DNA from 3 places in the Pantoea sp. X-Soil-MYKO-1785 genome. Region 3 is predicted to be linked to each of the others. Evidence: predicted binding sites of a transcription regulator. Region 3 holds the regulator's gene; each other region holds the start of a gene.
The links. Region 3 encodes Fur, which represses iron uptake genes when iron is present. Its sites were predicted from a motif close to ATAATAATGAGAACNACTATCAA; they were not measured.
Positions count from the first base shown of each region.

Region 1: the regulator Fur is predicted to act here: its motif matches at 2,947-2,969, upstream of efeU (iron uptake transporter permease EfeU).
Region 2: the regulator Fur is predicted to act here: its motif matches at 1,942-1,964, upstream of AC6I8D_RS07645 (TonB-dependent siderophore receptor).

Region 1 is NZ_AP036000.1:2,491,049-2,495,617, forward strand. It holds gene efeB (iron uptake transporter deferrochelatase/peroxidase subunit) at 1-897, opposite strand, end outside; gene efeO (iron uptake system protein EfeO) at 900-2,015, opposite strand; gene efeU (iron uptake transporter permease EfeU) at 2,068-2,895, opposite strand; gene putP (sodium/proline symporter PutP) at 3,088-4,569, opposite strand, start outside.
Region 2 is NZ_AP036000.1:1,638,636-1,643,204, reverse strand. It holds gene treA (alpha,alpha-trehalase TreA) at 132-1,817, shown strand; gene AC6I8D_RS07645 (TonB-dependent siderophore receptor) at 2,009-4,108, shown strand; gene AC6I8D_RS07640 (GlsB/YeaQ/YmgE family stress response membrane protein) at 4,170-4,418, opposite strand.
Region 3 is NZ_AP036000.1:1,184,328-1,188,896, reverse strand. It holds gene ybfF (esterase) at 1-190, shown strand, start outside; gene ybfE (LexA regulated protein) at 356-631, shown strand; gene fldA (flavodoxin FldA) at 764-1,294, shown strand; gene fur (ferric iron uptake transcriptional regulator) at 1,647-2,090, shown strand; gene AC6I8D_RS05500 (hypothetical protein) at 2,161-2,556, opposite strand; gene glnS (glutamine--tRNA ligase) at 2,790-4,457, opposite strand.

The DNA.
Region 1 (4,569 bases), 1.3 Mb from region 3:
ATCGCGACCAAAAATGGTTTGCTGCTCGCCCAGCGGCGTGCGGTCCCACATCTCAACGTGAAAACGAATCAGCCGCACCGCCTGATAGCTGCCGTTCCGCGCCCAGGCCGGTTCATCCTGATCGTCCGTCACCCATAACAGCTGATTCATCAGGGCGCGATCGTGGGTATCCGGATTGGCCGTCCCATCTTTGAATCCCAGCAGGTTGATCGGCGTCTCCGCCCCCTGACTGCGCGCCGCGTGATCGGAAATAAACCCTTCTCGCCGCCAGCGTACGCCCAGCAGATCGGGCGTATGCTTGATGATGTCACGCAGGGCATGAATCACCGTATCCTGGGTATTGGCGCACAGCTGCAACAGCAGGTCACCATGGCAGGCGTCAGCATCCAGTGAATCGTTGGGAAAACGGGTCATCCGCTGCAGTTTTTTCGGCTTATGCGCTGCCAGACCAAAACGTTCATCGAACAGCGAATCCCCCACTGACACGGTAATTGTCAGGTTATCCGGGGCGATAGTGGCACCCAGAATGCCGGAGTCCATCGGCGGCAGACGCGGATTGGTCACCTGCGGCGCAGGACCGCCAGCGGTCAGAAAAGCGATGCGCTGGGTCAGCAGACGAAACAGCCGCTCCAGCTCTGCTTTGTCACTGCTCAGCAGATCAAACGCCACCAGCATCATTGACGCCTGCTGTGGCGTCACGATGCCCGCCTGATGCAGTCCATAAAAGGGCTGCGCCTGTTGTCGCGCCTGCGGCGTTACCGTGCCCGGTGAAAAGCTGTCGGCGGCGGCCGCATGAAAGGGACAACCGCCACCCAGTGCGGCCGCCCCACCCAGCAGTCCCAGACCTTTTAGTAAACGACGACGCGCCGGCTGCGCGTCATCTTCCTGACGACTCATGATTAATCCAGACCCAGGGTGCCACGCAGTAATGAAAGATCTTCCGCCAGGGCGGTAATCGGTCCTTTCAGCGCATTACGATCGGCGCTGGTCAGTTTCTCATACGATTCGAAACCGGTTTTAGTGCGATATTTGCTCAGGATCGCATCCACTTTCTTAAAGTTGCCGTCGATTTTCGCCAGTAACTGCGGGTTAGCCTGACTGACCATCGGCCGCAGCAGTTCGACAATTTTCTGGGCACCATCAACGTTGGCCTGGAAGTCCCACAGGTCGGTACGGCTGTAGCGATCTTCTTCACCTGAAATTTTGCTGGAGGCGACCTCTTCAATCAGCCCTGCCGCGCCGCCGACCACTTTGGCTGGCGGGAAGGCCAGCTCGCTGATGCGGGTCTGCAAATCTTTAACGTCTTTATTCAGCTGATCCGCGTAGCCCGCCATCCCTTCGGTGCTGTGATCGGCAAACAGCGCTTTTTCCAGCCGGTGGAAACCGGTGAATTTTGGATCTTCCGCTTTCTTCTCATAATCATCTTCGCGGGCATCAATGCTGCCGTCGAGATCGGAGAACAGTTCAGCAATCGGCTCGATGCGCTCATAATACTGACGCGTCGGGGCAAACAGCGCTTTGGCTTTTTCAACATCGCCAGCTTTAACCGCATCGGTAAAGGCCTGAGTCCCGCTCACCAGCTGATTCACCTGCTCAGTGACATAGACTTTATAGGCGCTGATTGGGCCGACCAGCTGCATCCGCTCGGACGGTGCGCTTTTCGCTGCGGCGTCACCGGCCTCAACCACCAGCTTACCTTTCGGGTTACTCAGCAGGCCGCAGGTCATCTCATATTCGCCTGCCGGCAGAGTGGCGGTCAGCTTCTGGCTGAAGCCGGGTGCGATGTTTTCGCGCTCTTCAACCACCATCACCCCTTTCAGGATCTCCCACTCCAGCGCTTTCTGACTGTTGTTTTTGATCAGGAACTGAGTTTTACCGGCCTTAACGGTTAAGGTCATCGGTTCACACTGCTTGTCGTTAACGCTGACGGTCACCTGAGGCACCGCCGCGGCAGCGGAGGCAGAGATCGCCAGCAAAGGAACCAGCAGTGCCTTGCGGCGGAAACGCATTGTCATGTTTCTTTCCCTATCACGTTGTTGAGCGCGGCAGGCGCGCCCGATAAATGGCTTAGCGCACAGTGGCCGACGCGGTGGGACGCGCGGGCATAAAAAACAGAATCAGAGCGGGGACCAGATAGAGGCCCCAGACCACCACCTCGCTGACGCTGGGGGCTTCCTGATAGCCGAGCACCCCTTCCAGCAGCGTACCGAACAGCGAATGGGTCGATAAGGTGTTGCTGAGATCAAACGCCACATCCTGAAAGCGATTCCACAGTCCTGCTTCATGGAAAGCCCGAATTGCTCCGGCCGCCAGGCCCGCCGCAACAAACAGAATGAAAATGCTGGTCCAGCGGAAAAAATGGGCCATGTTAAGGCGAATGCCGCCCCAGTAAAGCAGCATGCCCAGCACCACGGCGGTCGCCAGCCCCAGCACCGCGCCAATCGGCGGCGCATAGCCAACGTCCTGGGTAAAAGCCGCCAGCAGAAAGAACACCGACTCCAGCCCTTCGCGCGCCACCGCCAGAAACACCATGACTACCAGTGCCAGCCCGCCGCGCCCTGAGCGCTGCAGCGCCTGGTCTACCGCCTGCTCCAGCTCCACTTTGATATTGCGCGCCACTTTGCGCATCCAGAACACCATTGAGGTGAGGATAACCACCGCCACCAGCGCCACCAGCCCTTCAAACAGTTCCTGCTGTTTCTGCGGAAACTCGCCGGTGGTAGCGTTGATGAACAGCCCCAGCCCGAGGCAGAGCGCCGCAGCGATAACCACCCCGGCCCACATGGCAGGAAACCATTGGGTGCGCTGGGTGCGCTTCAGGTAGCTGGCTATCAGGCTGACAATCAGTGCGGCTTCTAAGCCTTCGCGCAGCATGATGAGAAACGGAACGAACATCGCCAACCTCTTGAATGTTAAGCAGCGTCAATAAAAGTAAAATCAGGTAAAATGTAAACGATACCGATTATCATTATCGCCACGAAAAAAACAAGTTGCCGGATGAGATAATTTCGCATTTGAGTGGTTTATCTTTGTAACAAAAAAAAGCCCGCCACGATTAACGGGCGGGCTTTTCTGACGGCAGCCGGATTATTTAGTCTGGAACTCCGCTTCCGCTGCGGCAAAACGCTGTTGCGCTGCGGCTGAAGGTTCACGTCCCAGCAGGCTGAACACCACGATGGCGATACTGGCGAACAAAAAGCCCGGGATGATTTCATACAGACCCAGCCAGCCATACTGCTTCCACACCAGCACGGTTAACGCGCCGATGATCATGCCTGCCAGTGCGCCGTTGCGGTTCATGCGCTTCCAGCACACCCCGAACAGCACCACCGGACCAAACGCTGCCCCGAAGCCCGCCCAGGCGTAGCTTACCAGGCCCAGCACCCGGTTCTCCGGATTAGATGCCAGCGCGATAGCGATTAACGCCACCAGCAGCACCATCAGACGTCCGACCCACACCAGCTCTTTCTGGCTGGCGTTTTTACGCAGCAAACCTTTATACAGATCTTCCGTCAGGGCGCTGGAGCAGACCAGCAGCTGACAGCTCAGGGTCGACATCACCGCCGCCAGAATCGCTGACAGCAGGATACCGGCCACCCACGGGTTAAACAGGATCCGCGCCAGTTCGATAAATACCCGCTCCGCGTTGTCATTGACGCCCGCCGCCAGGGGCGGGTTGTTCTGGAAATAAGCGATACCGAAGAAACCCACGCCGACCGCACCGGCCAGGCAGAGGATCATCCAGGTCATACCGATACGGCGTGCGGTGCGGATTGAGCGGTGGGAGTCGGCCGCCATAAAGCGCGCCAGGATATGCGGCTGGCCAAAGTAGCCCAGTCCCCAGCCCAGCAGTGAAATCACCGCGACAAAGTTCAGACCTTTCAGCATATCGAGATTTTCGAGGCTTTTTGCCTCAATCACCGCCAATGAATCGGACCAGCCGCCGACTGCGATAATGACAAACACCGGCGTCAGGATCAGCGCAAAAATCATCAGGCTGGCCTGTACCGTGTCAGTCCAGCTCACCGCAAGGAAACCGCCAACCAGCGTATACAGAATGGTCGCAGCCGCGCCCGCCCACAGCGCCGTCTGGTAACTCATGCCAAAGGTGCTTTCAAACAAACGTGCGCCGGCCACCACGCCAGAAGCACAATAGATGGTGAAGAACACCAGGATCACCATGGCCGAAATGATGCGCAGGATTTTACTGTGATCTTCAAAGCGGCTGGTGAAGAAGTCCGGCAGCGTCAGCGCGTTATTGTGATGCTCAGTCTGTACCCGCAGGCGACCGGCAACAATTTTCCAGTTCAGCCAGGCACCAATCGTCAGGCCGATGGCAATCCAGCTCTCGGAGATGCCGGAGATGAAAATGGCACCGGGTAATCCCATCAGCAGCCAGCCGCTCATGTCTGACGCACCGGCAGACAGCGCCGTAACCACGCTGCCGAGACTGCGGCCGCCGAGGATATAGTCATCAAAGTTTTTGGTTGAGCGGTATGCCACAAAACCAATCAGCACCATCCCAAGAATATAAACTACAAAGGTCACCAGCATCGGTGTACTTAGACT
Region 2 (4,569 bases), 450 kb from region 3:
TTCAGTAAAAATTATTCACGTGGCTTCACATTTCCGGCTGGCTTCAGGGTGAAGCGGACAGATAAGGTCTAAAGTTGGTCGTGTGGTCAATGCGTTACACGCGGCCGCGTTTCGGACAAGGAGAAAAACCGATGACAAAAATTGAGGTAAACGCCACTGAACGGCGTCAGCGTTATGCACCCCTTCTGCTCACGCTGCTGCTGAGCGTACCTGCCTTCACCGTTCACGCCGACGACACGTCGCGTATGCTGAATAATCAGCCGCAGCCGCCGGATGTCCGTTTAGGGCCACTGTTTAATGCCGTCCAGCAAGCAAAGTTCTATCCCGATCAAAAAACTTTTGCTGATGCAGTGCCTAAATACGATCCGGCATCGATCCTGGCCGACTGGCAGATGCAGAAAAAACAGCGCAACTTTGATCTGAAACGCTTTGTTGCCGCCAACTTCACGCTGCCCACTCAGGGCGATAAATATGTGCCGCCTGCCGGGCAAAATCTGCGTGACCACATTGACGGCTTATGGCCGGTACTGACCCGCACCGCCAGCAGTGCCGGTCAGTATGATTCACTGCTGCCGTTGCCGAAGCCGTATGTGGTGCCGGGCGGTCGTTTCCGCGAAGTCTATTACTGGGACAGCTACTTCACGATGCTCGGCCTGGCGGAAAGTGGTCACTGGGATCGGGTGCAGGATATGGTGGATAACTTCGCCTCGCTGCTGGACCGTTACGGCCACATTCCCAACGGCAACCGCAGCTACTATCTGAGCCGTTCGCAGCCGCCGTTCTTTAGCCTGATGGTGGATCTGCTGGCGAGCCACGATGACGGCAAAGCCTATACCCGGTATCTGCCACAGCTGCAAAAAGAGTATGACTACTGGATGGCCGACAGTGACAAACTGACCGCCGGCTCAGCCAGCAAACGCGCCATCAAACTCAGCGATGGCACGGTGCTGAACCGCTACTGGGACGCACGCGATGTGCCGCGTACCGAATCCTGGATGGATGATGTGACCACCGCGAAGAAAGCGCCACAGCGCGACAAGGCGGAGCTTTATCGCGAGCTGCGTTCTGGCGCGGCATCCGGCTGGGACTTCAGTTCCCGCTGGTTCACCGATGCCCACAATCTGGCGACCATCCGTACCACCCAGCTGGCACCGGTCGATCTTAACAGCCTGATGTTCCATCTGGAGCAGACGCTGTCAAAAGGCTATCAGATGAACAAGCAGGACGATCTGGCGAAGCAGTTTGCCGACCGTGCAGAGAAGCGCCAGGCCGCGATTAACCGCTACCTGTGGGACAGCAAACAGGGCTGGTATGCTGATTACGACTGGCAGAAAAAACAGGTGCATCCGCAGCTGACCGCCGCCACGCTGTTCCCGCTTTATCTGCGGGTTGCCAGCGATAAGCAGGCTGAAAGCACCGCCAGCGCGGTGGAAAAACAGCTGCTGAAACCGGGCGGGCTGGTGACCACCACCGTCAATAACGGCCAGCAGTGGGATGCGCCGAACGGCTGGGCGCCGCTGCAATGGGTGGCAGTAGAAGGTCTGGAACATTATAACCAGCCAAAACTGGCGAAAGAGGTCGGGCTGCGCTTCCTGCAGAACGTCCAGAACACCTACGACCGTGAACATAAGCTGGTCGAAAAATATGTGGTGGAAGGCAAAAACCTTGGCGGCGGCGGCGGCGGTGAATATCCGTTGCAGGACGGCTTCGGCTGGACTAACGGCGTCACGCTGAAACTGCTGGATAAATACTGCCCGAAAGATAAAACCTGTAACAGCGCCCACGATATTCCTCAGGCGTCTGCCGCTCAACCCTGATGTTCTCTGGAGACCGTCGGCCTTGCTGACGGTCTCTGCCCTCGCCTTTTAGCGAAATTTACTTGACGTTCTTCGATTGCCAGGCAAAATTGCAGCGAACTTACAAACGGTAATAATTCTCACTCTGATAATGAGAATGCTTATCGAGGCTATTATTCACCTGCTGAACCTCTGCCATGAAAGGAATTTCAATGAGATTGCCATCGCCGCTGAAAGGTTATGTCCCGTTCTGCACCCTGGCGCTGACCGCGCCGGCCCTGAGTTTTGCTGCTGATATGGTGGTCACAGCCCAACCGCAGGAGCAGGCTGACTCCCCGACCCAGGGATATCTTGCCACCACCAGTCAGGGCGCGATGAAAAGCGATCGTCCGCTGATCACCACGCCGCAGTCGGTGTCGGTGGTGACGCGCCAGCAGATGCAGGATCAGGGCGCACTGACCCTGAATCAGGCACTCGGCTACACCTCCGGTGTGTTTACCAACTTCGGCGGTGCCGCGACCCGTTATGACACCATTGCCCTGCGCGGCTTTCACGGCGGCGATGTTGACAACACCTTCCTTGACGGTTTACGGGTGATGAGCGACGGCGGCAGCTTCAATATACTGCAGGTCGACAACGCTTTCCTCGAACGCATCGATGTGATTAAAGGCCCCTCTTCCGCGCTGTATGGTCAGACGGTGCCGGGCGGGCTGGTCAACATGGTGACGAAACGTCCTCAGTTCAGTGAAGAGGGCCATATCCAGCTGCAGGCGGGTAATAACGCCACCACCGGTGCGATGTTTGATTACACCAACGCGATTAACGATCAGTGGGCGTTTCGCCTGACCGGTGTGACCCGCAACAGCGATACGCAATACGACCATACCCGTGAAGAGAAGTATGCGCTGATGCCACAGCTGATGTGGCAACCGGATGAAGATACCCACTTAATCCTCAAAGCTTATCTGCAGAAAGATCCGTCCGGCGGCTATCATGGCTCGGTGCCGGCCGACGGCAGCCTGAGTGAGCATAACGGCTATAAGCTGAGCAACGGTTTCTATGAAGGCAACAGCGACCTGGATCAGTTCAAGCGCCGTGAACAGATCTACAGCTACGATTTCGCCCATCGCTTTAACGACGTCTGGTCGTTCTCCTCCACCGGCAGTTACAGCCATTCCAGCGTCGATCTCGATCAGGTTTATCAGATTGGCTGGGATGCGGTAAATCCTGACCTGCTGAATCGCTACTATTCCGGTGAGCGCTCCTCACTGGCCGGCTGGGCCACCGATAACCGGTTACAGGCGGAGTTCGCGACCGGGGAAGTGGAACATCGGGTGACGATGGGTGCGGAGTATCATCGCTATAAAAATGAGATCAGCAGCGCCGCCGACAGTGCCTCGCAGCTCAATGCCGTCACCGGGGAACAGGTTGGCGCAATGCCGGCCTACAGCTGGAGCGATGAAACCCGCCGCTACTATCAGACCGGCCTCTACCTGCAGGATGAGATGAAGCTGGATCGCTGGCATCTCGATCTCTCTGGCCGCTATGACCGGATCGTCGCCAACAACAGCGGCAACGATCGGCGGCAGGACGACCATATCAGCGGCCGCGCAGCGCTGCTTTACGCGTTTGACAACGGCATCTCGCCTTATGTCAGCTGGAGCCAGGCGATCACCCCAACGGCCCTGACCGATCCTGATAACAACCTGCTGAAACCAACCACGGCAGAGCAGTATGAAGCCGGGGTGAAATATCAGCCGAACGGCACCCGCGATCTCTATTCGCTGGCGGTCTATGACCTGACGCAGAAGGATGTGGCTAACCGTAATGTCCAGGACGGCACCTATACGCCGTCCGGTAAAGTACATTCGCAGGGAATTGAGCTGGAAGCGCGTAATCAGCTAACCCCACGTCTGAGCACCGTCGCCAGTTACACCCTCAATCACCTGCGCTTTAAAGATTCAGTTGATGGCAACGAGGGACACACCCCTTACGTGACGCCGAACAGCATGGCGGCCCTGTGGGGTCACTATCAGTTTGATTACGGCTTAAGCGCGGGCGCGGGCGTGCGCTACATCGGCAAACAGTGGGCTGACAACGAAAACACCACCCGTGTGCCGTCGGTTACCCTGTTTGATGCGTCGGTGCGGGCCGACCTCGGCGTCTGGAACAGCAGTCTGAAAGGCGCGTGGCTGCAGGTAAACGCCAACAACCTGACTGACCGCAAATATGTGGCGGGCTGCTACGGCACCGGCTATTGCTACTGGGGCGCGGAACGCAGCGTGATGGCGACGGTAGGTTACGATTTCTAATCGCCGGATGTGAAAAAGGGGACGAATCGCTTCGTCCCCTTTTTTGATTAAACCGTTACGATCAACTGCGTACTTTGCGGTAGATAAACAGCACCACGATGGCACCAATCACTGCAACCACGAAGCTGCCGAAGTTAAACCCATCGACACGACCGAAGCCAAACAGCGTACTGATCCAGCCACCCACTACGGCACCGATAATACCCAGCACGATAGTCAGAATGAAACCGCCACCGTCTTTACCCGGCATGATCCACTTCGCCAGAATACCTGCGATTAAGCCAAAGACGATCCAGGAAATAATACCCATCTGTTGCTCCTTCCTTTTTATGATTAAATCGTGAACGCTTGATTTATCAAGCGGTTTACCGCGATAAGTATAGACAGGTTTTCAAAAAATGTTTACTTGCTCACAGTTATTATTGACCTGTCAGAGGCTAAAGCTTTTTTTTGCCACGCCG
Region 3 (4,569 bases):
CGCCTGGCCGCATCCGGCACTGTTTATTCGCGGCGGTGACTCCAGCTATCTGGATAACCAGTACCGTGACGCGTTAATTACGCAGTTCCCGGCGGCCCATGCACATGTGATCAGCGGCGCGGGACACTGGGTGCACGCCGAAAAACCTGATGCCGTATTACGCAGCGTTCGTCGCTTTTTTGCGCTTTAAAAGCAAATACCTGGCGGCAAATGTTTAGGATTGGCGTCCGGAGTTAGCGTGGAGTATGATGGCGCGCTAAAATTTTGCCGCCGGTCATTTTGCCGCGGTAACGGCCAATAATTTATAATCTGCGCGGCGAGCGTCTGGCGCCCGCACATTCAGTTTCACTAAGCCATGGCAAAAGAACACACTGACCGCACGACGCTCGATCTGTTTGCTGATGAGCGCCGCCCAGGTCGACCCAAAACCAGTCCGCTTTCGCGTGATGAACAGCTGCGCATCAATAAGCGCAATCAACTGAAACGTGACAAAGGGCGCGGGCTTCGTCGTGTCGAACTGAAAATGAACAGTGAAGCCGTCGAAGCGCTCAATACGCTGGCAGAACAGCGCAATCTCAGCCGTAGCGAATTGATTGAACAAATGCTGCTGGCGCAACTCAAACTGGATTAATGCGGGCAAAACGCACGCAGAGGCAAATGTCGAGGCTTTAACCGTTCCGCGGGTTTGTCTCGTCTGCTATTATTCGCTGAAATGTGCTGCGGCACACATCTCATCATCAGGATTTAAGAGGTTATTTTACTCATGGCACTCGTAGGCATCTTCTTTGGCAGCGATACCGGCAACACCGAAAACATTGCAAAAATGATCCAGAAACAGCTGGGTAAAGACGTTGCAGAAGTCCACGACATCGCGAAAAGCACTAAAGAAGATCTGGAAGCGTTTGACATCCTGCTGCTGGGTATCCCGACCTGGTATTACGGTGAAGCGCAGTGCGACTGGGATGACTTTTTCCCGACGCTGGAAGAGATCGATTTTAACGGCAAGCTGGTCGCCCTGTTTGGCTGTGGCGATCAGGAAGATTATGCCGAGTACTTCTGTGACGCGATGGGCACCATCCGCGACATCATTGAGCCGCACGGCGCAGTGATCGTCGGCCACTGGCCAACCGAAGGTTATCACTTCGAAGCATCAAAAGGCCTGGCTGACGATACCCACTTCCTCGGCCTGGCGATTGACGAAGATCGCCAGCCAGAACTGACTAATGCGCGCGTTGAGCAATGGGTTAAGCAGATTTTTGATGAACTGCAGCTCAAAGAGATCCTCGAAGCCTGAAGATAGCCGACTCAATGTGAGCGCCAGCTCACATTGAGGCAACGGAAATTCCTATAGAAATAATAGCCACATTTTTTTAACTTTCTTCGTTTAATCTGTAGAATACCCGCATCGATCTTCCGCTTATTTTCTCTGGCAGCAGATAGGACTAAGCGAAATGTTAACAGACTCCTGCAGAAATCCTCCCCGGCTCGGTGACGTATCCCTTACAGCCCATGGTGATTTAGGCACTCCCCTCGGTTTTCATTTCACTGCATCAGTTCTATAATGAGACGCAAATGAGAATGGGCACAGATCGACATTCAAGGCCAAGCGCCACAAAAGTGAATATAAGTAACAGGACAAAATCCGCATGACTGACAACAATACCGCATTAAAGAAGGCTGGCCTGAAAGTCACGCTGCCCAGACTGAAAATTCTGGAAGTGCTTCAGGAACCTGAGTGCCATCACGTCAGCGCGGAAGATCTGTACAAACGCCTGATCGACATCGGCGAAGAAATTGGTCTGGCCACGGTTTACCGCGTGCTGAACCAGTTTGATGATGCCGGTATTGTGACCCGTCACAATTTCGAAGGCGGCAAATCGGTGTTTGAGCTGACTCAGCAGCATCACCACGATCACCTGATCTGTCTGGACTGCGGTAAAGTGATTGAGTTCAGCGACGAGTCGATTGAAACCCGTCAGCGTGAAATCGCTACCCGCCACGGCATCAAGCTGACCAACCACAGCCTCTATCTGTATGGTCACTGCGCGCTGGGCGACTGCCGTGAAGATGAGACGCTGCACGATCAGTAAGTCTGACGCAGGCTGAAATAAAAAAACCGGTGAATTCACCGGTTTTTTTTTATTCTTTTTCCGCCGTCAGTCAGGCAACCAGGGTTTCCTGCAGGTAACGCCAGCGCGGAATCGAGGTGCTGTAATCCAGAATCGCCAGGGCGATGCGGCTCTGATTATTGCCGTTCAGCATCTGCATCTCACGGTACTGCACGGTGACCTCTTTCTCCTGATGGGAAATGACCATGTGCTCGCAGGTGGCGATGCGCATCCCTTCCCGCTGGCCCTGCAGCTGACGGAAAAGATCTTCGACTTCATTCAGGTTCAGTTGAGTTCCGCGCGGGGTAACCATGCGAAATTCAGGATGAAAATAGGACATCATCAGCTCAAAACTATCATCAGACCCGGCGGGTTGATTGAAAATACGTTCAATAAGCTGATGTAAAACGACGACACTGTGTTTGGCTTCCTGGGCGAGAACGGTCATTTTTTTTCCTTATATCACTCGCTGAGCTATGTCTGAGACGGCATAGCCTACCTGAAAGCGGATAATTCACATCTGGTAATTGATTAATTTTTTTAAACTCAGATTTCTCTCACAATTTCGTAACAACCACTCCAAAATGGCGACAGCACAAACCTCGGTGATGGCAAAAATCAGGACAATAAAAAAGGGCGATACCTCGCCCTTTTGCCATTTTATCAGGTCAGCACCAACGATTATTCGCCAGCTTTAGTCCAGGTATCGCGTAGGCCAACGGTGCGGTTAAACACCAGCTGTGACGGCTTCGAATAGACGCTGTCAGCGCAGAAGTAACCTTCACGCTCAAACTGGTACGGCGTGGTTGCTTCCACGTCACGCAGACCTGGCTCAACAAAGCCCTGTTTGATAGTCAGCGATTCTGGATTGATCACCGACAGGAAATCGTCGGCTGCGCCCGGATTTGGCACGCTGAACAGGCGATCATACAGGCGGAACTCGGCTGGCTGCGCGTGGTCTGCCGACACCCAATGGATCACGCCTTTGACCTTGCGGCCATCAGCAGGATCTTTACTCAGGGTATCCACATCGCTGGTGCAGTAGATGCAGGTGATGTTGCCCGCTTCATCTTTTGCCACCCGCTCAGCACGGATCACATAGGCGTTGCGCAGGCGAACTTCTTTGCCCAGTACCAGACGCTTATATTGCTTGTTGGCCTCTTCACGAAAGTCCGCCCGGTCGATCCAGATCTCACGGCTGAAAGGCACCTCACGCGTGCCCATCTCCGGTTTAGACGGATGGTTAGGCATGGTGATGGTTTCGTGGTGGCCGGCCGGCAGGTTTTCGATCACTATTTTCACTGGATCGAGCACCGCCATAGCACGCGGCGCATTCTCATTGAGATCGTCACGGATGCACGATTCCAGCGACGCCATCTCCACAATATTGTCCTGCTTGGTGACGCCAATACGGCGGCAGAACTCGCGGATTGAGGCAGCGGTGTAACCGCGACGGCGTAAGCCAGAAACGGTCAGCATGCGCGGATCGTCCCAGCCCTCAACGTGCTTCTCGGTCACCAGCTGCGTCAGTTTGCGTTTTGACATCACCGCATACTCAAGATTCAGGCGCGAGAACTCATACTGACGCGGGTGCACCGGAATAGTGATGTTATCCAGCACCCAGTCATACAGACGACGGTTGTCCTGGAACTCCAGCGTACAGAGTGAATGGGTAATCCCTTCCAGCGCATCGGAGATGCAGTGGGTAAAGTCATACATCGGATAGATGCACCACTTGTTACCGGTCTGGTGGTGTTCAGCGAACTTAATCCGATAAAGCACCGGATCGCGCATCACGATAAAGTTTGAGGCCATATCGATTTTGGCGCGCAGGCAGGCAGTGCCTTCGGCGAACTCACCGTTTCGCATTTTCTCAAACAGCGCCAGGTTCTCTTCTACGCTGCGATCGCGATACGGGCTGTTTTTGCCCGGCGCAGTCAGGGTGCCGCGGTATTCGCGGATCGCTTCCGGGCTCAGCTCATCGACATAAGCCAGCCCTTTATTGATCAGTTCGATGGCATAGTTGTAGAGCTGATCAAAATAGTTTGATGAGTAACAAACCTCACCGCTCCACTCAAAGCCCAGCCATCTAACGTCACGCTTGATAGATTCAACGAACTCCATATCCTCTTTGACCGGATTGGTATCGTCGAAACGCAGATTGCATTGCCCCTGGTAATCCTGGGCGATGCCAAAATTCAGACAGATCGATTTCGCATGACCAATGTGCAGATAGCCATTGGGCTCCGGCGGAAAACGGGTATGCACGCTGCTGTGCTTACCGCTCGCCAAATCTTCGTCGATGATCTGACGAATAAAGTTAGTTGGGCGGGCTTCAGCCTCACTCATCTCAAAAATCCTCAATACGAATAGCGGGTGATATGTACCACGAAGTAACGGAGTATGATCCACAAAGCGCCAGAGGGAAACAACCGTTTGTTCAGGCTTTAAAACAAAAAAG